2 linked regions of the Actinokineospora baliensis genome follow. The protein of the gene in region 1 binds, or shares a complex with, the protein of each later gene. Links are inferred from orthologs where the notes say so. Each region holds a gene or a part of one and is shown in the gene's direction. Other genes may lie near its edges.

Region 1 (10,497 bases):
GTTCGAGGAGGCGTTCCTGTTCTCGGACACAGTGGGCGCCAACATCGCCTACGGCAGACCGGAGGCCACCACCGCCGACATCGAGGCAGCGGCGCGGGCGGCGCAGGCGCACGAGTTCATCGAGGCCCTGCCCGACGGGTACGACACCGTGGTCGGCGAGCGCGGGTTGACGTTGTCGGGTGGGCAGCGGCAGCGGGTGGCCCTGGCCAGGGCTCTGCTGTCGGACCCGAGGGTGCTGGTGCTCGACGACGCGACCTCGGCCGTGGACACGCTGACCGAGTCGGCCATCCACGAGACGCTGCGCGCGGTGACCGCGGAGCGGACGACGTTGCTGATCGCGCACCGGCGGTCGACCTTGGCGCTGGCAGACCGCATCGCGGTGCTCGACGGCGGCAAGCTGGTCGACGTCGGCACGCACGCGGAGCTGACGGCGCGGTGCGAGCTGTACCGGTCGCTGCTGGCCGGGCCGGGCGAGGCGATCGAGCAGCCCGCCGAGACGGCCGACCTGGTGCCGGGGCCGAACGGGATCACCCCCTCGCTGTGGCCCGAGACGGCTCCGGAGGCCCCTGCGGCGGTTCGGGCGGCGGAGCCCGTGATGCGCCCCGGGGCCGGGCATGGGGGCCGGATGGGCGGTGGGGCCGCCGCCGCGGCGGTGAGCGGCACGCCCGCGACGGAGGAGTTGCTGGCGCAGGTGCGTGCGCTGCCGCCCGCGGTGGAGGTGCCCGACCTGCGCGGTGAGGACCCGACGGCGCCGGACCCGGGTTTCCGGCTGCGCGGGTTGCTGCGGCCAGCGCGGTGGGCGTTGGCCGTGGTGCTGGGGTTGGTCGTGCTGGACTCGATCACGGCGGTGGCGATGCCCGCGCTGTTCCGGCACGGGATCGACGCGGGCGTGCTGACCGGGGCGACCGGGGTGCTGTTCGTGGTCACGGTACTGGCGGCGGGGCTGGTCGTGGTGATGTGGCTGAACACGGCGGTGACCACGGTGCTGACCGCGCGGGTCGGCGAGCGGCTGCTCTACCTCCTGCGGGTGCGCAGCTACGCGCACCTGCAGCGACTCGGGCTGGACTACTACGAGCGCGAGCTAGCCGGTCGGATCATGACCCGGATGACCACGGACGTGGACGCGCTGTCGACGTTCCTGCAGACCGGGCTGACGACGGCGGTAGCCAGCGTGGTGACCGTGGTCGCGGTGACGGTCGCGCTGCTGGTGACAGATCTGTCGCTGGCGCTGGTGGCGCTGGCCGTGCTGCCGGTGCTCGCGGTCGCGACAGCGATCTTCCAGCGGCTGTCCTCGGCGGCCTACACCGAGGCAAGGGAGCAGGTCAGCGCGGTCAACGCGGACATGCAGGAGAACGTGACCGGCTTGCGGGTGGCGCAGGCGTACACCCGCGAGGAGGTGTCGGCGCGCCGGTTCGCCGAGCGCAGCGACGCCTACCGGCGGACCAGGCTGCGGGCGCAGCGCTACATCGCGACGTACTTCCCGTTCGTGACCATGCTGTCCGGGCTGGGTCAGGCCGCTGTGCTGGTGGTGGGCGCGACCCGGGTGGCCGACGGCGACCTGAGCCCGGGGGTGCTGCTGGCGTTCCTGCTGTACCTGGGCCTGTTCTTCGCGCCGGTGCAGCAGCTGTCGTCGGTGTTCGACGGGTACCAGCAGGCCAGGGTCGGGCTGCACCGGATCGGCGACCTGCTGCGCACGCCCACCTCGGTGGTCCCGCCCGCCGACCCGGTGCCGGTGCCGGACCGGCTGGCCGGGGCGGTGGAGCTGCGGGACGTGACCTTCACCTACCCGGGGACCGACGTGCCTGCCGTGTCTGGGGTGTCGCTGCGCGTGCGTCCTGGTGAGACGGTCGCGCTGGTCGGGGCCACCGGGGCCGGGAAGTCCACTCTGGTCAAACTGGTGGCCCGCTTCTACGACCCCACCGACGGCGCCGTCCTGGTCGACGGCGTCGACCTCCGCGGCTACGACCCGTCGGCGTACCGGTCCAGGTTGGGCGTGGTCCCGCAGGAGGCGCACCTGTTCACCGGCGACATCGCCCGCAACGTCGCCTACGGCAGACCGGGCTCGCCGCCACCGATCATCGAATCCGCCACCAGGGACGTCGGTGCGCTCCCGATGGTCGCCACCCTCCCCAGCGGCTTCCGCCACCCCGTCGGCGAACGCGGCCAAGGACTCTCAGCGGGCCAGCGCCAACTCATCGCCCTGGCCCGCGCCGAACTCGTCGCCCCGGACATCCTGCTGCTGGACGAGGCCACCGCCGCCCTGGACCCGGCCACGGAGTCCGCGGTCCTGCGAGCGAGCGAACACATCACCACCCACCGAACCACCTTCGTCGTGGCCCACCGCCTCGCGACCGCCGCCAGAGCCGACCAGATCCTCGTCCTGGCCAACGGCCGCATCGTCGAACAGGGAACCCACGCCGACCTGCTAGCCGCAGGCGGCCACTACGCCCGCCTCTGGGAACTGGGCACCCTCGACCCCCACACCTCCCCCACAGCCGCCCCGATCACCGAACCCGCCCACGGCTCATAGCCACCGGCGGGGCCGCGCCCGACGGGCACGGCCCCGCCGGGAGTCGGGCAGTCCCCACCGATGAGCGGCTGCCCAGGACAACGGCCGAGGACGGCCACACCGCTGCCTTAACGCCAGTCACCCGCTTGCTCGCCAAGGCGCTTCTGCTGCCGCCCCCAAGCGGTCCCGGCACTGCGGCTGATCATGGCCGCACCCAGGTGCCGCTTCCCGCAGAGTCCGCGAACCCCAGCTGAGCCACAGAGCGGCCCAACCAGACCAACGCCCGCTGGCTCGTCAACGCGCCCCCACCGCACTGCCGGGACCGTTCAGCCAGAAGCTGACCACGGCGCCACCCGCCCACACCGAGTCGGCACCCCACGCCCACCCACACCACCAAGCGGCATCCCTCGAACCGACGTCCACAGACTCAGCAACGCACTCCCCTGCACCCGCCCAGGCGGATCACCCCAGAAGCTGACCACGCCGCCACCCACACCACCGAGCGGCACCCCAAGCCGACATCCACAGACTCGGCAACACGCTCCCCTGCACCTGCCCAGTCGGGATGCCCCCGCAGAGCCCGCAAGCCCCAACGGAAGCCCCGAGCGGCCAACCAGACCTGCGCCCGCAGGCACATCACCGCGCCCCCACCGCACGGCCCGGGGCAGTTCCTCCCCATCCGACGGTCACCCCCGTCGAGCCCAACGACGCCAGAGGGCTAGCCGAATGGCAGCACCAGGCGTGCGGTGCGATCGGCTGGTCACCTCGGCAGGGGGGTGCGGCCAATCGGCACCCACGGTGGTCGCGGTCGACCGCCGTTTCGAGGTGGCGAACTGATCGGTCACCGAGAGGTCTGCCGGTCGACTGTTCGCCGGGCACGACCACCGGCGCGTCGAGGTTTTCCCGTGCGGTGGCGGGGAAACCTCCCGGTGCCCGCGCGGGCGGCGGGCGGTGACCGTTCGGCTTCCGCTCCTGGATGTCTGGCGTGTGCCCGGGGACCACTCGGCGACCGTTCGGCGATCACTCAAGGGGGTGATCCGGCACCAAAGAGGGGTCCACACAGCGGGAAGAACTGCCTACCACGGGGGCGACTTACCGCACATGATCGGTTCCTCAAACGATTCAGTAGGCGGCGCCACACATGAGCTGCGCCACGGCCGGTTGGTTGAGTAACCACCGTCCTGACCGGGGGACTAGCCTGACGGGGAGTGTGTTCAGGTCGAGATCGAGATGGATAGAGGCGAGAGTTAGCCGTGTCCAGCAGCAGTCCCGCGTCACAGTTCGGTGCGAACGAGTGGCTCGTCGAGGAGATGTACGAGCAGTTCCTCGCCGACCCCTCGTCGGTAGACCCCGCGTGGCACGACTTCTTCGCGGACTACAAGCCAACACCCCGGGCGGCGACCCAGGGTGCCGCGCAGGCGAAGACCGCGGCCGACGCGGGCACCGCGAAGACCGCGGCGCGACCGGCGCCCAAGGCCGCAGCGCCGACACGGGCGCCTGAGTCGACGAGCACCTCCCCCGCCGCGCAGGCGCCCAAGCAGGCTCCCCCGTCCGGCAACGGCAAGGCACCGGCGGCCGCGACGCCGCCGCCCGCCGCCAAGGCGCCCGCGGCCAAGCCCGCCGCCAGCGGCGAGGAGGAGCGCAAGCCGCTGCGCGGGGCAGCTGCCGCGATCGCGAAGAACATGAACGCGTCGCTGGCGCTGCCGACCGCGACGAGCGTGCGCGCGGTCCCGGCGAAGCTGCTCGCGGACAACCGCATCGTGATCAACAACCACCTGAAGCGGACCAGGGGCGGGAAGGTCTCCTTCACCCACCTCATCGGCTACGCCATGATCCGGGCGCTCGAGGCGTACCCGAACATGAACCGGCACTACGCCGAGGCCGAGGGCAAGCCGCAGGCGGTCACCCCCGCGCACGTCAACCTGGGCCTGGCGATCGACCTGCCGGGCAAGGACGGCAGCCGCAACCTGGTCGTCGCCTCGATCAAGGGCTGCGAGGGGATGTCCTTCCAGCAGTTCTGGCAGGCCTACGAGGACCTGATCCGCAAGGCCCGCGGCGGCACGCTCACCGCGGACGACTTCGCGGGCACCACGATCTCGCTGACCAACCCGGGCGGCATCGGCACCAACCACTCGGTGCCCAGGCTCTCGGTCGGCCAGGGCGCGATCCTGGGCGTCGGCGCGATGGAGTACCCGGCGCCGTTCCAGGGCGCCAGCGACAAGACGCTGATCGAGATGGGCATCAGCAAGATCATCACGCTGACGTCCACCTACGACCACCGGATCATCCAGGGCGCCGAGTCCGGCGAGTTCCTGCGCGAGATCCACCGCCTGCTGCTGGGCGAGGACGGCTTCTACGACGACATCTTCACCTCGCTGCGCATCCCCTACGAGCCGATCCGCTGGACCGCGGACCTGGCCGAGGGCCCGGTCGACAAGACCGCGCGGGTGATCGGCCTGATCGACGCCTACCGCACCCGCGGTCACCTGATGGCCGACACCGACCCGCTGAACTACCGGCAGCGCAAGCACGAGGACCTCGACGTCCGCTCGCACGGGCTGACCCTGTGGGACCTCGACCGCGAGTTCCCGGTCGGCGGGTTCGCGGGCAAGGAGCGGATGAAGCTGCGCGACGTGCTCGGCGTGCTGCGCGACTCCTACTGCCGCACCGTCGGCGTCGAGTACACCTACATCCTCGACCCGGCCGAGCGGCGCTGGATCCAGGAGCGGGTCGAGGTGGCGCACGAGAAGCCCCCGGCCGCGGTGCAGAAGTACGTGCTGAGCAAGCTCAACGCCGCCGAGGCGTTCGAGACCTTCCTGCAGACCAAGTACGTGGGGCAGAAGCGGTTCTCGCTCGAGGGCGGCGAGTCGGTCATCCCGCTGCTGGACACGCTGCTGGACAAGGCCGCCGAGTACGAGCTCGACGAGGTCGTCATCGGCATGCCGCACCGGGGTCGGCTCAACGTGCTGGCCAACATCGTCGGCAAGCCGATCGCGCAGATCTTCCAGGAGTTCGAGGGCAACCTGGACCCGGGCCAGGCGCACGGTTCCGGCGACGTGAAGTACCACCTCGGCGCCGAGGGCAAGTACTTCCGGATGTTCGGCGACGGCGAGACCCGGGTGTCGCTGACCGCCAACCCCTCGCACCTGGAGACCGTCGACCCGGTGCTCGAGGGCATCGTGCGGGCCAAGCAGGACCTGCTGAACAAGGGCGACGCCAGCGGTGTCGGGTTCTCGGTGCTGCCAGTCGCGCTGCACGGTGACGCCGCGTTCGCCGGTCAGGGCGTGGTCGCCGAGACGCTGAACCTGGCGCTGCTGCGCGGGTACCGCACCGGCGGCACCGTGCACGTCGTGATCAACAACCAGGTCGGGTTCACCACCGCACCGGAGCACTCGCGGTCCTCGCAGTACGCGACGGACGTGGCGAAGATGATCCAGGCGCCGGTGTTCCACGTGAACGGCGACGACCCGGAGGCGTGCTACTGGGTGGCGCGGCTGGCGATGGACTACCGGCAGACGTTCAACAAGGATGTCGTGGTCGACCTGGTCTGCTACCGCCGCCGCGGCCACAACGAGGGCGACGACCCCTCGATGACTCAGCCGGGCATGTACGACATCATCGACACCAAGCGCAGCGTGCGTAAGGGCTACACCGAGTCGCTCATCGGCCGCGGGGACATCTCCGTTGAAGAGGCCGAGAAGGCGCTGCGGGACTTCTCCAGCCAGCTCGAGCACGTGTTCAACGAGGTGCGGGAGCTGGAGAAGCACCCGATCTCGCCGAGCCCGTCGGTCGAGCGCGACCAGCAGGTGCCCGCGAAGCTGTCGACCGGCGTGGACCGCTCGGTGCTCGAGCGCATCGCCGACGCGCACGTGAACCTGCCGGACGGCTTCACCGTGCACCCGAGGGTCAAGCCGGTGCTGGAGCGCCGGGAGAAGATGGCCCGCGAGGGCGGCATCGACTGGGCCTACGGCGAACTGCTGGCGTTCGGGTCGCTGACCCTGGAGGGCCGCATGGTGCGGCTGGCCGGTCAGGACTCGCGCCGAGGCACCTTCACCCAGCGGCACGCCGCGGTGATCGACCGCAAGACCGGCCGCGAGTACCTGCCGCTGCAGAACCTGTCCGACGACCAGGGCAAGTTCATGGTCTACGACTCGGCGCTCTCGGAGTACGCGGCGCTGGGCTTCGAGTACGGCTACTCGGTGGCCAACCCGGACGCGCTGGTGCTGTGGGAGGCGCAGTTCGGCGACTTCGTCAACGGCGCCCAGTCGGTGATCGACGAGTACATCTCCTCGTCGGAGGCCAAGTGGGGCCAGGTGTCGGATGTGGTGGTGCTGCTGCCGCACGGGCACGAGGGCCAGGGCCCCGACCACACGTCCGGGCGCATCGAGCGCTGGCTGCAGCTGTGCGCCGAGGGCTCGATGACCGTGTCGGTGCCCTCGACGCCTGCGAACTACTTCCACCTGCTGCGCCGCCACGCCCTCGACGGCGTGCAGCGCCCGCTGGTGGTGTTCACCCCGAAGTCCATGCTGCGCAACAAGGCCGCGGTCTCCCCGGTCGAGGACTTCACCGGCGACACCCGCTTCCAGTCCGTCATCGACGACCCCACGACCCCGGACCCGGCCGCGGTCAAGAAGATCCTGTTCGTCTCCGGCAAGCTCTACTACGAGCTCGCCGCCGAACAGGCCAAGCGCGCACTGACCGACGTCGCGGTCGTGCGGGTCGAGCAGCTGTACCCGGTGCCGCAGCGCAAGATCGGCGCCATCTTCGACCGGTACCCGAACGCGGCGGACATCCGCTGGGTCCAGGAGGAACCGGCCAACCAGGGCTCCTGGCCCTTCTACGGCCTGGCCCTGCCGGAACTGTTCCCCGACCGCGTCACCCGCATCACCCGAGTCTCCCGCCGCCCCATGTCGGCCCCCTCGGCCGGGTCGAGCAAGGTGCACGAGCTCGAACAGCGCTCACTGATCGAAAAGGCCTTCGACTAACCCCAGATCGTCAACGGGGCCGCCGGTTTCCCCCGGCGGCCCCTCTCATTTCCAGAGGACCCCCATGTACTTCACCGACCGCGGCATCGAAGAACTCGAGACCCGCAGGGGCGAAGAAGAAGTAACCCTCGCCTGGCTAGCCGACCGCATGCGCGCCTTCGTCGACAACAACCCGGAGTTCGAAACCGCCACCGAACGCCTAGCCACCTTCCTAGCCCGCGACGACGACGACATCGACGACTAACCGCGGATAATCTCAACCTCCGCCCGCACCCCTTCCAACCCGGATGCAACTATCGGGTCGCAAAGGATCACCTTCTTCAGTGTCGAGATACTCGCCACACACTCAAGATTGACGGTCTTGCTAGAAACTAGCAGGTACTGCAGCGGGAGCGCCTCAGCCCCAGAAAGGTTCGCGTCGCAATCACCTGCCAGTACCAACATAGCCACACGCGGAAATATTCGAAAGAGTTCGCCAAGGCCATCCAAACTTGACGCCGCCACCACCGTCAGACTCTCCACGCTAAGTATAGGCTCAACACCCCCTAGCCCGGAAATGCCGGGCGATGTCAACACTATTCCGAAACGTTTCAAGTCCCGCATAGGCGTGAGATGCGGGATTATTTCAGCACCAAGTACCATAACATTTTGGCGAGTATGCGGCGACTTCAACATAACTTGATTTACATAAGTTTCTGGATCAAAGAGTGAGCTTGCAAAGCACACACCGTAATAGACTTCTTTTCGGGCATCTTGCGCATAAGCAGCCAATATCGGTAGCGCAGCTTGCGAGTCAGTGAGAGCTGCCAGGCGGATTACAAGATCGGCACTCTTGCTAGGAACTTTATTGAGATCTTTCGGCAGAAACCTTAGAACTTTCTCGCCAAGGGCGCCAAGCACCTCCACCTCGTCAAAACTTCGGGGTGGGATCAGGTGGCGCTCGATCGCCGCATCGACCCGCTGCCGAGCTGGAGCGGCGATGTCAGCGACAGTCTCCAGGCAGGCCGCGCCGAGGAGGCGGAGGCGGCGGGCGCGCCTGTCGCCTTGGTCGGCTCGATCGAGTATGCCGTTGATCAACTCATCGGCCTGCTTCGCGGTGGCGTGGCCGCACGCCATCACGATGGTTTCGCGCCAGGTATCCAGGTGTGCCTGCCCGACCAGTGTTTCGATGTGGTGCTGTTGAATCGCTTCATCCGCAGCCAGGTACTCCTGGAACGTTCGGTGGATGAAGTCCACCTTGCCGGGAACTGGTGAGCGCAGCACGCCGCTGCGTTCAACGAGGTCGGTCAGCAGCGCTTCTGGGCTTCCATCGACCTTCGGCATCTCGGGCAGCTTCCGGGTCAGATGCGCGAGTGCCTGCTCATCGCGCATCTCGGCCCGGCTGCCCAGAGTCATCCGCCATGCCAGGTCACGCAGAAGAACCCGCTTCTGGGCGTCGGACAGCAGGCTCGGGATACCGCGTTCAGCGTCACGAAGGTGGAGCAGCATCGACAGCGCGGTCCGGTAGAGGTCCATGCGGTTGCGTGGAAGCTCCGACTTGCGGACCAAGTTGAGGGCGCAGAGCATCGCGCACAGGAGTGGAGTGGCGGCGAGCTCGCGTAGGTGCGGATGCTTCATCTGCCCCTGCAGTCTCCTCTCGGCGCTCCTATCCGACTGGCCTGCCGCCTTGTGCCAGCGTTCGATGAAGTCGTGGACGTTCGCGGGACTCATCGGTTCGAGACTGATCGCGGTGAAGCTGGTCAGCCATCGCCGCTGCGCTGCTGCGGTCCGCGAAGTCACAACGACCCGGGTCTCTGGATAGGTGTCGAGCAGACCCGTCAGCCAGGTCTTGACCCCCCTTCGCCGAGCCGGTGGGACTTCGTCGACTCCGTCGACCAGCAGTAGTGCGCGTCCCGAGGCCAACTGTCGGTGTGCCCATCCACTAGGCATGGCGCCCGCCACCTGCGGAGTGGTGTCGTGGGCGAAGCGCTCTGGTCCCGGCAGGTCTCCAGCGGCGTGCGAGCGGAGTCGGATCACGAAGGGCACTAGGCCGTTCCAGTCGACCAACGAACCCGTCAGCTCGTGTTGAGCAGCGCGGACAGCCAGCCAGTGCACAAGCGTGGTCTTGCCGGACCCCGCTTCGCCCCGCAATAGCACCCTGCGGTGCCCTCCGATGGCCAACTCGACCGGAAGCGCTTGGCTATGCTGGTGGCCGAGGTGCTCCACGAGCTCCTTCGGCACCAGCGGAGCACTCGCGCGACGCGAGTCGCTCAGCGCGCTCAAGCTGAGATAGGCGGCTGTCAGCTTGAGCGCCGGTTGCTTGTCGTCGGGAAGACCGACGAGTTCCAACCGATCGAGCGTGCGCACAAGAGCCGTCAGGTACTCGGCTTCGAACGCCTCATCGCTGCCGTCCGCAGTACGCAAACTGGTCAGCGGAACACGGCTGAGCAGCGCATCGATGGTATCGGCCAGCCCGGTCAGTCGGGCCAGAACTTCGGAGAGCGCCGCAGGTTGGAAGGACGGCAGCGAGTGGAGGACTTGCACCAGATAGCGGCAAGACTGATCCAGTACCAGGTTGTAGACAGGCCAGGCGGCTGGATCCAGGGCCGCGGTGCGCGGTCGATCGGGGAACTGCCGCCGGATGAGCTTGGCCAACTTCTCGGCGTCCGCATCGACCTCGAACAGCACCTCATCGGTGAGGTCGGCGTCATCGAGAACATCAGTCACCGCCAGAATCGCGGCTTCAACCTCGTTGTCGGGGAGATGGCCGAAGCGCGCTTGGACGACGGGCGCCAACTGTTCAGCAGCGTACTGGCCGATGCTGTCCACCAGCCGGGTGACCTTGGAGCGCTGCATCGGTCTCGTCAGCTCGGCATTGACGAGCTGGACCAGCGTCGCTGTCCGAACCTTCTCCTTCTTGCGCCCACTCAGCCAAGTCTTGGCCGCAAGAGTGGCGATGGTTGAACCGAGCTTCAGGGCGGCGGATTCGATGCCGGTGATGGTGGCCTCCGGTGATCAGCGGGG
Region 2 (9,133 bases), 2.7 Mb from region 1 along the record:
CCCGCCAGCCGCGGCTGGTGCGGATCACCTACAAGGGCCCCAAGGCGCGCAAGAAGGTCGCCCTGATCGGCAAGGGCATCACCTTCGACACCGGCGGCATCTCGATCAAGCCCGCGCCCAACATGGAGGTCATGAGCTCCGACATGGGCGGCGCGGCGGCGGTCATCGCCAGCATCGTGCTCGCCGCGAAGCTCAAGTACCCGCTGCACATCACCGCCACCGTGCCGATGGCCGAGAACATGCCCTCCGGCGACGCCTACCGCCCCGGCGACGTGCTCACCATGTACGGCGGCAAGACCGTCGAGGTGCTCAACACCGACGCCGAGGGCCGCCTGATCCTGGCCGACGCGATCGTGCGGGCGGGCGAGGACAACCCGGACTACCTGATCGAGACCTCCACGCTGACCGGGGCGCAGCCGATCTCGCTGGGCAACCGCACCGCGGGCGTCATGGGCTCCGACGAGTTCCGCGACCGCGTCGCCCAGATCGCCAGGGCCACCGGCGAAGGCGGCTGGGCGATGCCGCTGCCGGAGGAACTGCGCGCCGACCTCGACTCCCGCCTCGCCGACCTGGCCAACGTCACCGGGCACCGCTGGGGCGGCATGCTCGCCGCGGGCATCTTCCTCGGCGAGTTCGTCCCCGAGGACCTCCCCTGGGCCCACATCGACATCGCGGGCCCGTCGTACAACATGGGCGGCCCCTACGGCTACACGCACAAGGGCGGAACCGGCGTCCCGGTGCGCACCATCGCCGCCGTTCTCGCCGACATCGCCGAGAACGGCTGACCTGGGACCGAGCAGGGCTGAGGGCGGGGTGCGGTCAGCACCCCGCCCTCAGCCTTTGCCCTCCCGCTTCTGCCGCGCCATGTAGTCGCGCATCCGCTTCGGGTAGCCGACCCTGGCGACCTCGTAGACCGGGATGCCGCGCTTCTTGCCGAAGTCCATCGCCGCGTCGAAGTCGGTGATGCGGCGGCGGGTCCACTCGCCGTCGTGGGCGACGAGGACCACAGTCGTGTCCGTCACGTTCGTCCTCGGTTCGACGTAGGCCTCCACTCCGTGCCTGCTACCAGCCCACTCGTCCAGGTGACTGGTGTCCTGCTTGGTCGCCGAGCGCAGCACACCCGGCTTCTGCTTCCTGCGTAGCGAGTCGAACAGACCCACCTGTGCCACCTCCGATATCCGGTCCGCCACCCCCATTGTCCCCGACCCCGATCGGGGTACCGGTGAGTAACCCGAACAGGGGGTCAGGACACCCCGGCCACCTCGCAGGCGTGCCTCGCGTAGTGACAAGATGTCTTGTGGTGGCTGGTGGGGTCCGCGACCGCGCCACGCACCGGCACTTTTGTCGCTGTCGTTCGTCGAGGAGATCCCGTGACTGACACCTCCGCTGACCTTGTGATCCTGGGTGGCGGGTCCGGTGGCTACGCCTGCGCGTTCCGCGCCGCTGAGCTCGGACTCTCCGTCATCCTGGTGGAGAAGGACAAGGTCGGGGGCACCTGCTTGCACCGCGGCTGCATCCCCACCAAGGCGCTGCTGCACGCCGCGGAGGTCGCCGACAACGCGCGCGAGGGCGACCAGTTCGGCGTGAAGTCGTCGCTGGAGGGCATCGACATCCACGGCGTCAACTCCTACAAGGACGGTGTCGTCGCCGGGCTGTACAAGGGACTCCAGGGTCTCTTTAAAGCGAATAAGGTGACCGTCGTCGAGGGCACCGGGCGGTTCGTCGGCCCGAACTCCGTCGAGGTCGACGGCACCCGCTACACCGGCAAGAACGTGGTGCTCGCCACCGGGTCCTTCGCGCGCTCGCTGCCCGGCCTGGAGATCGGCGGCCGGATCATCACCAGCGACCAGGCGCTGAACCTGGACTACGTGCCGCAGAAGGTCGTCGTGCTCGGCGGCGGCGTGATCGGCGTGGAGTTCGCCAGCGTGTGGCGCTCCTTCGGCGCCGAGGTGACCATCGTCGAGGCGCTGCCCCGGCTGGTGCCCGCCGAGGACGAGTGGGCGTCCAAGCAGCTGGAGCGCGCGTTCCGCAAGCGCGGGATCAAGTTCAAGACCGGGGTCCGGTTCACCGGCGCCACCCAGGACGACACCGGTGTCGTGGTCAACCTCGAGTCGGGCGAGAGCCTGGAGGCCGACCTGCTGCTGGTCGCGGTCGGCCGCGGCCCCAACAGCGCGGGCCACGGCTTCGAGGAGGCGGGCCTGTCGATGGACCGCGGCTTCGTGCTCACCGACGAGCGGCTGCGCACCAACCTGCCCGGCGTCTACGCCGTCGGCGACCTGGTGCCCGGACTGCAGCTGGCGCACCGCGGCTTCCAGCAGGGCATCTTCATCGCCGAGGACATCGCGGGCCAGAGCCCGAAGGTGATCGACGAGGCCGGTATCCCCCGGGTCACCTACTGCAAGCCCGAGGTCGCCTCCGTCGGCCTGACCGAGGCGCAGGCCAAGGAGAAGTACGGCTCGGCCGAGACCCTGGTGTACGCGCTGTCTGGCAACGGCAAGAGCCAGATCCTCAAGACCAGCGGCGGCGTGAAGCTGGTCCGCTCGCCCGAGGGCCCGGTGGTCGGGATCACCCTGGTCGGCGAGCGGGTCGGCGAGCTCATCGGCGAGGCGCAGCTGATCTACAGCTGGGAGGCCACCCCGGAGGACGTCGCCCCGCTGGTGCACGCCCACCCCACCCAGAACGAGTCCCTCGGCGAGGCGTTCCTCGCCCTCGCGGGCAAGCCACTGCACGTGCACGGCTGAGGCGTGGACGGCCCAGCCCCAACCCACCCGTCAGCCAAGCAGCAAGCACGAGGAGTCTGAACAACCATGGCGTTCTCCGTTGAGATGCCCGCCCTCGGTGAGAGCGTCACCGAGGGCACCGTCACCCGCTGGCTCAAGCAGGAGGGCGACACCGTCGAGGTCGACGAGGCGCTGGTGGAGGTGTCCACCGACAAGGTCGACACCGAGATCCCCTCCCCCGTCGCGGGCGTGCTGCAGAAGATCGTGGCCGCCGAGGACGAGACCGTGGAGGTCGGCGGGCAGCTGGCCATCATCGGCGACGGCTCCGACTCAGGTGCCGACAGCGGGGCCCAGGAACAGGCCGAGCCCGAAGCCGAGCCGGAGCCCGCCGCGCAGGAGGAAGCCCCCGCTCCGCGCCCCGAGCCGTCCGCGGACGCGCCCAAGGGCGGCAGCGGCAAGGGCACCGACGTGACCATGCCCGCGCTGGGCGAGAGCGTCACCGAGGGCACCGTCACCCGCTGGCTCAAGCAGGTCGGCGACACCGTCGAGGTCGACGAGCCGCTGGTGGAGGTGTCCACCGACAAGGTCGACACCGAGATCCCCTCGCCGGTCGCAGGCACGCTGCTGGAGATCAGCGCCGGTGAGGACGCCACGGTCGAGGTCGGCGGCAAGCTCGCGGTGATCGGCGAGGCGGGCAGCGCGCCCGCGCCGCAGGAGTCGGCCCCCGAGCCGCCCAAGCAGGAAGCCCCCAAGGCCGAGGCGCCCAAGGAGACCCCGAAGCAGGAGGCACCCAAGGCCGCGCCTGCCCCCGCCCCGGTTTCGGCACCGGCGCCCGCGCAGGAGTCCAACGGCTCGCCGTACGTGACCCCGCTGGTGCGCAAGCTGGCCGCCGAGCACGGCATCGACCTGGGCGCCCTGGCGGGCACCGGCGTCGGTGGCCGCATCCGCAAGCAGGACGTGCTCGCCGCCGCCGAGGCCAAGAAGGCCCCGGCCCCCCAGCCGAGCGCTCCGGCCGCCGCCAAGGCCCCGTCGTCGGCCCCGGCACCCGGCGCGGACGCCTCGCTGCGCGGCACCACGCAGAAGATGTCGCGCCTGCGCCAGACGGTGTCGCGGCGCATGGTCGAGTCGCTGCAGACCGCGGCCCAGCTGACCCAGGTGATCGAGGTCGACGTGACCCGCATCGCCAAGCTGCGGGCCAAGTCCAAGTCGGCGTTCGAGCAGCGCGAGGGCGTCAAGCTGACGTTCCTGCCGTTCTTCGCCAAGGCCGCGGTCGAGGCGCTCAAGCAGCACCCGAAGCTCAACGCCTCGATCAACGACGAGACCAACGAGGTCACCTACCACGGCGCCGAGCACCTGGGCATCGCGGTGGACACCGAGCGCGGCCTGCTCACCCCGGCCATCCGCGACGCGGGCGACCTGAGCATCAGCGGGCTGGCGCACAAGATCGCCGACCTCGCCGAGCGCACCAGGGCCAACAAGGTCACCCCGGACGAACTGTTCGGCGCGACGTTCAACCTGACCAACCTGGGCAGCCAGGGCGCGCTGTTCGACACCCCGATCATCCAGCTGCCCCAGGTCGCCATCCTGGGCGTCGGCCTGGTCGTCAAGCGCCCGGTGGTCGTGACCGACTCGGTCGGCGACGACACCATCGCCATCCGGTCCATGGTGTACCTCGCCCTCACCTACGACCACCGCCTCGTCGACGGCGCCGACGCGGGCCGGTTCCTGTCCGCGGTGAAGAACCGCCTGGAAGAGGGCGCCTTCGAGGGCGACCTCGGGCTGTAGTCCCTGACCAACGGCGAACGGCCGCCTCCCACCACGGGGGCGGCCGTTCGCCGTTGCGGGAGGGCGGGACCACCGACCACCGCGTCCGGGGTGATCACCCGGGCGTGCGGGTGAGCGGGATGGCGGAGCCGATCAGCATCCGCGCGACGAGACACCCCGCACTCACCCAACGACCGCCTCGTCGACGGCGCCGACGCGGGCCGGTCGCCGATGCCGACGTCGAGGTCGGGCCGCGCTCGGACCTCGACGCCGCCGAGCGGGATGACGGAGCCGATCAGCATCCGCGCGACGGCGCACCTCGCTCTCGCCGACATCCACCACCTCGCCGATAGCGCCCGCGCAGGCCGATTCCTAGCCGCGGTCGAGAACCCACTGCAGAGGTCGCCCTCGGAGGCGACATCGGCCCGAGGTCCTGCCCACCCGCGACGGTCGCTCCCACTGCGGGGGCGGCCGTTCGCCGTTGCTGGAGGGCAGGACCACCGGCCACCGCGTCCGGGGGTGATCACCCGAGCGTGCGGGTGAGCGGGATGGTTGGGACGATCAGGGCATGCGCGTACTCGTCGCCGGGTCTTCCGGGCTTATTGGGTCTGCTCTTGTCGCCAGGTTGCGCGCGGACGGCGATGAGGTGTTGCGGTTGGTGCGGCGCCCCGCGCAGGCTCCCGACGAACGGTCTTGGGACCCGCCTGCGGGGGTGATCGCCGAGGGTGCGCTGTCCGGGGTGGACGCGGTGGTGAACCTGTGCGGGGCCGGGATCGGTGACCGGCGGTGGAGCCATGCGCGCAAGCAGGTCCTGCTGGACTCGCGGATCGAGCCGACCGAGGTGCTGGCCGCCGCGGTCGCCGAGCACTCGATCCCGGTGCTGGTCAACGGTTCCGCGGTCGGCTACTACGGCGACACCGACGGTCCGGCCGATGAGTCCACCCCGGCGGGCGGGGGCTTCCTGGCCGAGTTGTGCCAGCGGTGGGAAGCCGCGACGGAGGCGGCGAAGGGGGCGCGGGTGGTTTTGGCGCGCTCTGCGCAGGTGCTCTCGCCGCGTGGCGGGCTGCTGGGTCGGTTGCGGCCGTTGTTCTTCCTCGGGATCGGCGGTCGGTTGGGCAGCGGCGAGCAGTACATGCCGTGGATCCACGTGGACGACGAGGTGGCGGCCTTGGCCTTCTTGCTGCGCAACGACATCGCCGGGCCGGTGAACCTGGTCGGGCCCGCGCCGGTCACCAACGCCGAGTTCACCCGCGCCTTCGCCAAGACCAAGTTCCGGGCCGCGATCCTGCCGGTCCCGCGCGCCGCGCTGCGCCTGGTGACCGGTGAGTTCGCCGACGAGATCCTGCGCAGCCAGCAGGTGGAGCCGAAGGTGTTGCGGGACAACGGCTTCCACTTCCGGTACGGCACGATCGACAAGGCCCTGGCGGCCACGGAGGCTCGGTGAGGCGGCTCGCCGCGCTCGGCGTGCTGCTGCTCGGTCTGTTCTTCATCCTGGGCAAGATCGTCTCCGACGCGACCCCCGCGGTGGACACGGCGGTCGCCGACACCCTCGGTGCCGACTGGCAGGGCACCGCCGGGCGGATCGCCTACGTGGGCAGCCTGGTGCTCGGGCCGGTCCTGCCGGTCGTCGCGGCGCTGGGGTTGATCGTGGCGGCGCTGGTGAACCGGGGCAGACCCCGGCTGATGGGGCTGCTGCTGCGCTGCGTGCTGCTGCTGGCGGTGTGCCGGGCGGTCTCGCTGGTCAAGCCGGTGTTCGACCGGGCCAGGCCGCGCGACTACCCGGACTTCAGCTTCCCCAGCGGGCACGTGGTGTCGGTGGCGGCGGTGGGGTTCACCGCGGTCGTGCTGTGCGCGTGGCTGGCCGGGCACCGGCTGCGACTGGTAGTGGTCGTGACCGTGCTGGCGGTCGCCGCGGCGGCGCTGTGCCGGGTGCTGCTGGACGTGCACTGGCTCACCGACGTGGTCGGCGCGACGGTGGGTGTGGTGGCGGTCGGGCTGCTGGCCGGGGTCGCGCTGCGGCTGCTGCCCGCGCGTACCCTCGGGGGGTGAGCACCTTCTCCTGCCGCGCCGACACCCACCCGGTCTCGGTGCGCGAAGTCGGCACGATCGACTACCACGAGGCCTGGGCCGTGCAGCGCGACCTGGTCGACGCCCGCGCGGACGGCACCGGCGAGGACACCCTGCTGCTGCTGGAGCACCCCTCGGTATTCACCGCGGGCAAGCGCACCACCCCCGAGGAACGCCCCACCGACGGCACCACGGTCATCGACATCGACCGCGGCGGCAAGATCACCTGGCACGGCCCAGGGCAGCTGGTCGGCTACCCGATCATCAAGCTCTCGGACCCGGTGGACGTCGTCGACTTCGTCCGCCGCCTCGAGGAGGGCCTGATCGCCATGTGCGCCCACCTCGGCCTGCCCACCGGCCGGGTCGAGGGCCGCAGCGGCGTCTGGCTGCCCGCTGGCGACGGCCGCCCCGAGCGCAAGATCGGCGCCATCGGCATCAGGGTCCAGCGGGGCGTGACCCTGCACGGCTTCCAGATCAACTGCGACGCCGACCTGTCCGCCTTCGACACCATCGTCCCCTGCGGCATCCGCGACGCGGGTGTGACCTCGCTGTCGGAGGAACTGGGCCGCACGGTGACCGTGGCGGAGGTCCTGGAACTGGCGAAGACCGCCATCCCCGACGCCCTCGACGGCAAACTGCCCGTCACCGAGCACTGGATCCGCCGAGCCGAGCCCACCAGCCCCGGCGTGACCTTCGCACTGGCCACCCCGAACTAGGCACGCTCACGTCAGGTCGGCGTAGGTGATGTGTGCGGGTACCCCGGGAATCCGACGACGACGCGGCCGGTGGTGCCACCGACCCAGAGGGTTGAGCTGTCCGTGATGGCGCCGAGGAGGTCCAGGGGCGCGGCGGGCAGGGTGGCGGTGCGGGTGGTCCCGTCGGGGAGCGTCAGGGTGACCGTGGCGCGGGCGGTGCCGTCGTGGCGGGCGCGCCAAGGGGACAGCTCGGCGTCGGCCTCGGTCCAGGTGGCGACGGCGGGGAGGCGCAGGTTGGGCAGGAGGTGGCGCCACAGGGCGGCCAAGGTGGGGATTCCGATCACCACGGCCCCCAGGAGTGCCCGCGCGAACTTCGCGTTGACCCGACCGCGCAGCACACGCGCCTACTGCTCTGTGACCCGGAACAGGGGCGAGCTCAACAGCGGGACCGCCTTGCCGTGCTTGGCCTGCGGATTGGCACCAGCCACACCGTGTCGGTGATTCTCGCCAGGTGCGCCAAGTCCACCCAAGTGCGCAGCACCTCCGGCTCGCCATCGACGACCACCTCGAGCACGCCGGGCCAGCACACAGGCCTCCATCTCGCACCACAGCGGAACCTCGAGTTTGTCAGTGATCACGACCCTTTCCACGGTCCGATCGCCAGCGGCGTCCACGTGGCCGCAACGACGCAGAGCAGCGGGAAGATCCAAGACCGGGGATCGGAGCCAGCGAGGTCGGCTCGGGTGACCAGTAGGTACACGCTCGCCCAGAAAAGGAAGAACTGCGCGCCGCCCAAGAGGGTGGGGCAACGCAGTCGGGAAGGCTCACGACAGGTCCGCGTAGGCGACGTGCGGATAACCCGGGAAACCCACGGCGACGCGGCCGGTGTGGCCGCCCACCCACAGGGTCGAACTCTCGAACACGGCGCCCAGGAGGTCCACGGTCGCGGCGGGGATGGTGGCGGTGCGGGTGGTGCCGTCCGGGAGGGTCAGCGTGGCGGTCACGGCAGCGGTGCCGTCACGGCGTGAGCGCCACGGGGACAGCACGGCGTCGGCGCGGGTCCAGTCGGCGGCGCGGACGAGGGTGGGGAGGCGGAAGTCGGGAAGCCGGTGACGCAGGCCCAACGCCAGCGCGGGGAGGAAGATCACCACAACGGCCAGCGATGCCGCAGCGGCCACTTGGAAACCGAACACCACGAACCCCGTTGCCGCCGCCAAGCACGCCCCGAAGGCGGACTGAGCCGCGATCGAGGTGAGCTGGTCGCGCAGCACCCGCGCCCAACGTTCGGTGACCGGTACCGCGGCGGGCTCGGCCACCGGAACCACCTTGCCCCGCCTAGCGGAGAACAGCTCCCGAGAGCCGGGCACGCGCACCATGAACCACGGTCCCTCGACGGGCACGAGCCACACCGCGTCGGTGACCATCGCCAGGTGCGCCGGATCGATCCGGACGTCCAGCGCCACCTGCTCACCGCCGATGAGCACCTCGATGACGGCCATCTTCCGCCGACCACGCAGCACGCGGGCACCAACAGGGCGCCAAGGCCTGGCCTGGAGCTCATCGGTGGGCAGGTTCTCCCACGGCTTCACGCCGAGCGGGGACCACAACCACGCGACGGCGGCGAGGTAGAGCAAAGGGAGGAGCAGGGACCGGTAGCTGAACTCCACAGTGGACAGGAACAGGTTGGAGAAGAGGGTCCACACGGCGAACACGACCATGAGCCTGGCCGCGAACTTCATGTGGGTGCGCCGCATGTGCCGCACCCACATGAGGATCACTGTCGTCGGGTCGGCGGCCGCGGGCACGGTCGGATCCGGCGCGGCGACGGGGCTCTCGGCGATCACAGGCACGTTTTCATGATCGCTCCGCAGCCTCAGTCCGTTAGCC

The links.
Region 2: JOD54_RS01100 (region 1) and sucB share a complex: the UniProt entries of both Escherichia coli proteins name them as parts of the 2-oxoglutarate dehydrogenase (OGDH) complex. The link is inferred for Actinokineospora baliensis from one-to-one orthologs.

What each region holds. Positions count from the first base shown.
Region 1 is NZ_JAFBCK010000001.1:317,743-328,239, forward strand. The notes cover bases 3,403-7,694. They hold JOD54_RS01100 (multifunctional oxoglutarate decarboxylase/oxoglutarate dehydrogenase thiamine pyrophosphate-binding subunit/dihydrolipoyllysine-residue succinyltransferase subunit), read left to right. Parts: upstream 3,403-3,762; coding sequence 3,763-7,494; downstream 7,495-7,694. Other genes in these bases: JOD54_RS01105 (DUF6104 family protein), read left to right, coding at 7,559-7,694. Also shown: JOD54_RS01095 (ABC transporter ATP-binding protein), read left to right, coding at 1-2,530; more of JOD54_RS01105, read left to right, coding at 7,695-7,738; JOD54_RS01110 (NACHT domain-containing protein), read right to left, coding at 7,735-10,473. UniProt on the Escherichia coli protein: E1 component of the 2-oxoglutarate dehydrogenase (OGDH) complex which catalyzes the decarboxylation of 2-oxoglutarate, the first step in the conversion of 2-oxoglutarate to succinyl-CoA and CO(2).
Region 2 is NZ_JAFBCK010000001.1:3,016,683-3,025,815, reverse strand. What follows is about bases 2,229-5,156. They hold sucB (2-oxoglutarate dehydrogenase, E2 component, dihydrolipoamide succinyltransferase), read left to right. Parts: upstream 2,229-2,807; coding sequence 2,808-4,505; downstream 4,506-5,156. Other genes in these bases: JOD54_RS14520 (TIGR01777 family oxidoreductase), read left to right, coding at 5,053-5,156; lpdA (dihydrolipoyl dehydrogenase), read left to right, coding at 2,229-2,741. Outside these bases: JOD54_RS14540 (leucyl aminopeptidase), read left to right, coding at 1-785; JOD54_RS14535 (oxidoreductase), read right to left, coding at 834-1,169; more of lpdA, read left to right, coding at 1,371-2,228; more of JOD54_RS14520, read left to right, coding at 5,157-5,928; JOD54_RS14515 (phosphatase PAP2 family protein), read left to right, coding at 5,925-6,533; lipoyl(octanoyl) transferase LipB, read left to right, coding at 6,530-7,267; JOD54_RS14505 (hypothetical protein), read right to left, coding at 7,279-7,590; JOD54_RS14500 (hypothetical protein), read right to left, coding at 8,071-9,096. UniProt on the Escherichia coli protein: E2 component of the 2-oxoglutarate dehydrogenase (OGDH) complex which catalyzes the second step in the conversion of 2-oxoglutarate to succinyl-CoA and CO(2).